Regions from separate parts of the Mesorhizobium sp. M0923 genome, predicted to be linked through region 2. Evidence: predicted binding sites of a transcription regulator. Region 2 holds the regulator's gene; the other holds the start of a gene.
What was found. The regulator PhoB, encoded in region 2, activates phosphate uptake and scavenging genes when phosphate is short. The targets are predictions, from matches to a motif close to TGTCATNNANCTGTCAT.
Positions count from the first base shown of each region.

Region 1: NKH89_RS08500 (ceramide glucosyltransferase) is a predicted target of PhoB. The motif match lies at 1,847-1,863, and genes of this name have one in related genera.

Region 1 is NZ_JAMYNW010000004.1:87,043-90,455, reverse strand. It holds gene argF (ornithine carbamoyltransferase) at 1-143, shown strand, start outside; gene NKH89_RS08510 (Hsp33 family molecular chaperone) at 261-1,271, shown strand; gene apaG (Co2+/Mg2+ efflux facilitator ApaG/CorD) at 1,348-1,740, opposite strand; gene NKH89_RS08500 (ceramide glucosyltransferase) at 1,968-3,122, shown strand; gene NKH89_RS08495 (O-succinylhomoserine sulfhydrylase) at 3,157-3,413, opposite strand, start outside.
Region 2 is NZ_JAMYNW010000003.1:61,846-65,258, forward strand. It holds gene xylF (D-xylose ABC transporter substrate-binding protein) at 1-146, opposite strand, end outside; gene NKH89_RS06285 (ROK family protein) at 433-1,677, shown strand; gene phoB (phosphate regulon transcriptional regulator PhoB) at 1,687-2,376, opposite strand; gene phoU (phosphate signaling complex protein PhoU) at 2,393-3,100, opposite strand; gene pstB (phosphate ABC transporter ATP-binding protein PstB) at 3,133-3,413, opposite strand, start outside.

The DNA.
Region 1 (3,413 bases), on a different contig from region 2:
TGTTCATGCACTGTCTGCCGGCGCATCGCGGTGAGGAGGTTACCGACGAGGTCATCGATGGGCCGCATTCGGTGGTGTTCGACGAGGCCGAGAACCGGCTCCACGCCCAGAAGGCGGTTTTGGCCTGGTGCCTGGGCGCTTGATCCGGGCCGCCTTGATCCGGGAGTTCGTGGTGCCTATCTCAGGCGCATCACGCAAATCGAGCGCGTCTCGTCGCATGCGCCCCGGAGGGCGGCATCGCCGCGCCCCGGAGCTTTGTCATGTTGGAAACTCGTCAATTGGCTGAACATCAACCCAAGCTCGGCGAGTTCGGCTACGCCGGCGACGACCATGTCGTGCCGTTTGAGGTCGGCCCGCTCGACGTGCGCGGCCGTACCGTCCAGCTCGGGCCGATGCTCGACGCTATTCTCAGCCGCCACGAGTATCCCGAGCCGGTGGCACGACTACTGGCCGAAGCCTGTGTGCTGACCGTCCTGCTCGGAACTTCGTTGAAGTTCGAGGGCAAGTTCATTCTGCAGACCCGCACCGACGGGCCGGTCGATATGCTGGTCGCGGATTTCTCCACGCCGCACGCGCTGCGCGCCTATGCCCGCTTCGATGCCGACCGGCTGGAGGCTTTGACGGCTGCCGGCGAGACGTCGCCGCAGACGCTGCTCGGCAGCGGCGTCCTGGCGCTGACAATCGACCAGGGCGCCCACACGCAACGCTACCAGGGCATCGTCCAGCTCGACGGCGTCACGCTGGAAGAAGCCGCACGCACCTATTTCCGCCAATCGGAGCAGATTCCGACCGACCTACGGCTTTCGGTGGCCAAGCTTCTGACGCCCGGCGTCGGCGGTGCCCGCGAGCAATGGCGCGCCGGTGGCCTGCTGGCACAATTCCTGCCGCAGTCGCCGGAACGCATGCGCGTACCCGACCTTCCCGGGGGCGACGGCGATCCGCGTGAGGAAATCCACGACCCGACCGACAATTCCTGGCAGGAACTGCTGGCGCTGCTTGGTACTATTGAACCGACCGAGCTGATCGATCCGACTATCGGCGCCGAGCGGCTGCTTTACCGGCTGTTCCACGAGCATGGTGTCCGCGTCTTCGGCGGCGTGCCGGTCGCCGACCAGTGCTCATGCTCGAGGGAGAAGATCCGCGGCATCCTCGAGGGTTTTTCCGCCGAGGAGATCAGAGACAGCACCGAGGATGGTAGCATTCACGTCGCCTGCGAATTCTGCTCGAAGCAATATGACTTCGACCCGGCGGAATTTGCAGCGGCTCAATAACGAGCGTCAGTGCGGCTGCCTTCGCAGAACTTGGGTTCCTCGCCCCGCAAGGCGGGAAGAGGAATCAAAGTGAACGTCAATTGACGGTGCGCCGCGTGCCTGGCAAATCGAGTGAGAAGGCGGGGATGGCGACGTCGAAGGTCTCGCCCCGCTTGTTGCGCATTGTGTAGTGCCCGACCATGATGCCGGACGGGGTCGAGAGCGGGCATCCAGACGTATACTGATAGCTGTCGCCGGGCTTGAGTCCGGGTTGCTCGCCGACGACCCCGGGGCCGCGCACTTCCTCGACCTTGCCGGTGCCGTCGGTAATGTGCCAGTAGCGCGACAGAAGCTGCACGAACTCGTCCGACCGATTGTCGATGGTCACCTGGTAGCCCCAGACATAGCGGTTTTGCGGCGGGTCGGAATGATCCTCCAGATAGAACGGCCTGACCTGCACTTCGATGTTGCGGGTGACGGCGCTGTACATGAACTGCTCCAAAGCAATGTAGACGGAACTTTCGACGCTCAGCGCAGTTTGATCAACGATGCGCGTCATCTCCTTGCCCGACTCAAGCGCAGGTGCCGAAAAACAATGTCATTTAAGTGACACATGACAATGATGGTGTGCAGGCTTGTGCCGGGCGACTCGGTGTTCTGTCGAATTGTTGAAAACGGCCGTCATGCGGCCAGCATTTCTGGAGTGACCAGATCTCGATGGAACCGACATTCGCAGCCGCCCTCTTTTCCATAGCTCTCCTTCTTTCAAATCTCGCCAGCATCCTGTTAGCTTCGCTGAAGCTGAAGCGAGCAGCTAGGATCGCATCGCCGGCCGCCACCGTGCCACCGGTATCGATCGTCGTCCCGGCGCGCGGCGTCGAGCCGTTTACCGAGGAGACGCTGGAGCGCGCCTTCTCACTCGACTGGCCGCGCTACGAACTCATCTTCTGCGTCGCCCATGCCGACGACCCCGTGGTCAAGTCGATCACCACTGCAATGGCGCGTTTTCCGGCTATACGCGCCCGGCTGCTCGTCGGCGACGACCGCATCAGCGGCAATCCGAAACTCAACAATTGCGTGAAGGGTTGGGAAGCGGCGCTTTATCGCTGGGTCATCCTTGCCGATTCCAACGTGCTTATGCCGAGCGATTATGTCCAGCAGCTGATGGCGGCATGGCGGCCCGACACCGGCCTCGTCTGCTCGACGCCGATCGGCTCGCGGCCTGAAGGGTTTTGGGGGGAGATCGAATGCGCCTTTCTCAACACACTGCAGGCACGCTGGCAGTACGCTGGAGAGGCGCTCGGCCTTGGCTTCGCCCAGGGCAAGAGCATGTTGTGGAACAAGCCGATGCTTGACGCCAATGGCGGCATCCGCGCACTGGCCGCCGAGATCGCCGAGGACGCCGCCGCGACCAAGCTGGTCAACCGGCTCGGACTTCGCGTCAATCTTGTCGCTTCGCCCTTCGAACAGCCGCTCGGCCGGCGCACGCTTGGCGAGATCTGGTCTCGGCAGGCGCGTTGGGCGCGGCTGCGCCGCGTCACCTTCGCGCTGTTCTTCGCCCCCGAGATCCTGATCGGCGCGGCGCCGCCGCTGCTGCTTGCGCTGATCGCGGCGGCTGACGCCGGCGTCAGCCTGCCGGCAACCGCCATCGCCGTGCTGGTCGCGGCCTACCTGCCGGAATGTGCCTTGGCCTGGTTCAAAGGATGGCACCTGTCGCTGCGCACCATCCTGGCGATGATGGTTCGCGACTGCATGCTGCCGGCGATATGGGCGCGCGGCTGGCTGAGCGGCGCCGTCGACTGGCGCGGCAACGTTATGACCATCCAGACCAAGGCCGTCGCGGAGCTGGAAGAGACCCCGTCCGGCGCCTGATCGGCGCCCCCCGCTCACCTCTGTTCGGTCAGCCCTATCCGGCGGCTCTCAGCGCTTGCTCGATATCTTCGAGCAGATCGTCGGTATCTTCCAGGCCGACGGAAAGCCTGAGCGTGCCCGGCCCGATGCCGAGCTCGGCGCGGGCCTCATCGGTCAAGTTCTTGTGTGTGGTCGTCGCCGGATGGGTGATCAGGCTCTTGGCGTCGCCGAGATTGTTGGAAATCAGCACGATGTCGAGCGCGTTCTGGAAAGCAAAGGCCGCCTGCTTGCCGCCCTTCACATCCAGGCAGA
Region 2 (3,413 bases):
TTCATTGCGGCTTCGTCGGTCTTCCAGCGCTCTTCCTGGAAGTTCGACCAGGAAACGCCGATGACCTTGTCTTTAGCCTGCGCCACCGACGCAAGCGCCAGCGTCATGGCGACACCCGCCAGAATGGCGGTCGTGAATTTCTTCATCATATCCTCCCTGCGCCGCGTACGGCGTGACCAATTGGCCCCAAAGGCCAGCTTAGAGGCGCTAATTTTTTCGAGCCTCGAAAAAATACTGGCCCGATCTCCCGCTGCTGTCAACATCGATTCTGATGGATTTTGATGTTGCTGCGACTTTTTTCGAGCTTCGGAATAAACGATGACAGCGCCACCTGCATCTGACACTATTTGCCTCATCCGACATTATTTGTCGGCATTACCGACGGCTTCCGGTTCATGAGCGGCCGCGGCAAACCGGGAGGAAAGCAAAACGATGTCGGTCGGAATCCGCCATGACGATTTGCGCCGGCGCAACCGGGCGATGGTGATCTCGGCCGTGCGCCGGGCCGGCCAGCCATCGCGTACGGAGATCGCCGCAACCACCGGCCTCAGCCACTCGACCATATCGGCGATCTCCTCCGACCTGATACGGGAAGGCATCCTCGCCGAGAGCAAGGCAAGCGAACCCGTTTCGTTGAAACGCGGTCGTCCGCAGGTCGGCCTCGCCCTCAATCCGGAAGCGGCGGCGGTGCTGACCGTGGTGTTGTCGCTGAATTTCCTGTCGGCCGCCATCATCGACTATGCGGGGCAGGTGGTCGCCGAGGAACAGCGCCGGCTGGACACGCTGACCATGCCGCGCGACGAACTGATCCGCGAATGCATGGCCATCGTCCGGCGCCGGCTGGACGATCCAGATCTTGACGTCCGCAGTGTCGCCCGCATCGCCCTGGCGATTCAGGGAATTACCGACTCCCCTGCACGCGCCATGCTGTGGTCGCCGATCACGCCCCAGACGGACATCGCCTTTGCCGACATGCTGGAAGATGAATTCGGCATCCCGGCCACGGTGGAGAACGACTGCAATATGATGGCGGTGGCTTTGCGCTGGCGCGATCCGGATCGCTATCGCGACGACTTCATCGCCATCCTGCTTTCGCACGGCATCGGCATGGGGCTGGTGTTGAAGGGCGAGCTGTTCACCGGCACGCATTCCTCGGGCGGCGAGTTTGGCCACATGATCCATCGTCCGGGCGGCGCGCTCTGCCGTTGCGGGCGGCGCGGCTGCATCGAGGCCTATGCCGGCAATTACGCCATCTGGCGCAACGCCACGCAGATGAGCGAAGACAGCCAACCGGTCGCCGACGTCAGCGACGCCGACATGCGCGCGCTGGCGGTTCGGGCGCGCGAGAAGGACGGGCCGGAACGCGAAGCCTACCGCAAGGCCGGCGAAGCGCTGGGTTTCGGTCTCGGCTCGCTGTTCGCGCTGATCGATCCGGCACCGGTCGCAATGGTCGGCGCCAGTGCCGCCGCCTTTGATCTGATCGAGCCGGCCTTGCGGAAGGCCATCGCCCAGACCGCCGGCGGCCAGCATTCGGGCTCGATCTCCTTCGATACCGAGCCGAACGAATTGCCGCTGATCCGCGAAGGCTGTGCAATGCGGGCGTTAAGCTTCGTCGACCAGCAGATTTTCGCGCCGGGCGCGCAAATGAGGCCCGGCGTCAGAAAGAACGTAGCCTGACTGGGCGGGTCAATCTTCCCTGATCGCGTAGCCGGCACCGCGGATGGTGCGGATGACATCAGGCATGCGGCCGTTGTTGACGGCTTTGCGCAGCCGCCCGACATGCACGTCGACGGTGCGTTCGTCGATATAGATCGTCTCGCCCCAGACATTATCGAGTAACTGGCTGCGCGAGAAGACGCGGCCCGGATGCCGCATCATGAATTCGAGCAACCGGAATTCGGTCGGCCCGAGCCGGATCTCGGTCTTCTTGCGATACACCCTGTGCGATTCGCGATCGAGCACGATGTCGCCGACCTTCAGCACGCTGGACAGCACTTCCGGCTTGGCGCGGCGCAGCAGCGCCTTGACCCTGGCCATGAATTCCGGTGTCGAAAACGGTTTGACCAGATAGTCGTCGGCGCCGGTCGAAAGACCGCGTACCCGGTCGCTCTCCTCGCCGCGCGCGGTCAGCATGATGATCGGCAGCCGTTCGGTTTCGGGGCGCACCCGCAACCGGCGGCAGAGCTCGATGCCGGAAACCGCTGGTATCATCCAGTCGAGCACCAGAAGATCGGGCACATTCTCCTGCAAACGGATCTCGGCTTCGTCGCCGCGTGTCACCACCTCGACCTGGTAGCCTTCGGATTCGAGATTGTAGCGGAGCAGCACACCCAACGGCTCCTCGTCCTCCACCACCATTATGCGTGGTGCGATCATCGGCTGGGCACCCCCATCATGTCGCCGGTGCGGACATTGTCGTTTCGTCTTGCTTCGGACGATTGACCGGCAATTGCTCGCCGGTCAGCACATAATACGCATTTTCGGCGATGTTGGTGACATGGTCGCCGATCCGCTCCAGATTCTTGGCGCAGAACAGCAGATGCGTGCAAGCGGTGATGTTGCGCGGGTCTTCCATCATGTAGGTCAACAGTTCGCGGAACACCGACGTATATTTGACGTCGATGCGCTCGTCGGCGGCGCGTAGCTTGGCCAACGCGGCCGCATCGCCTGCAGCATACTCCTCGATGACGCCCTGCACCTGGATGAGCACCAGCTGCGCCATCGCATCGATGGAATGCGATAGGTCGCGCGGTGTGACGCTAAGGCCGACCGCACTCACACGCTTGGCGATATTCTTGGCAAGGTCGCCGATGCGTTCGAGATCGCCGGCCATGCGGATCGCCCCGACGACATGGCGCAGATCGTGGGCCATCGGCTGGCGCTTGGCGATCAGGGTGATGGCGCGGTCGTCCAGTTCGCGTTGACGCGCATCCATGATGGCATCGTCGGAAACGACGCGTTGCGCCAGCACGTTGTCAGAATTCAACAGGGCCTTGGTCGCCCCGCCGACCATCGAACCGGCGAGGTCGGCCATGTCGCGGATCAGCTTGCTGATCTGCTCGAGATCCTCGTCGAAAGAAGCGACTGTGTGTTCGCCCATGGTCCTGTCCTCATATGCGTGATCGGAACGGCTCAGCCGAAGCGGCCGGTGATGTAATCCTGCGTGCGCTTCTCGCGGGGCGACGTGAAGATCTTCTCGGTCCGGTCGAACTCTACCAGTTCACCCAGATACATGAAGGCGGTCTGGCGCGATACGCGCGCCGCCTGCTGCATGTTGTGGGTGACGATGACGATCGTGTAGTCGGCTTGCAATTCGTCGATCAGTTCCTCGATCTTGGCGGTCGACAGCGGGTCGAGTGCCGAAGCCGGCTCGTCGAGCAGAATGACTTCCGGCTTCACCGCCACGGTGCGGG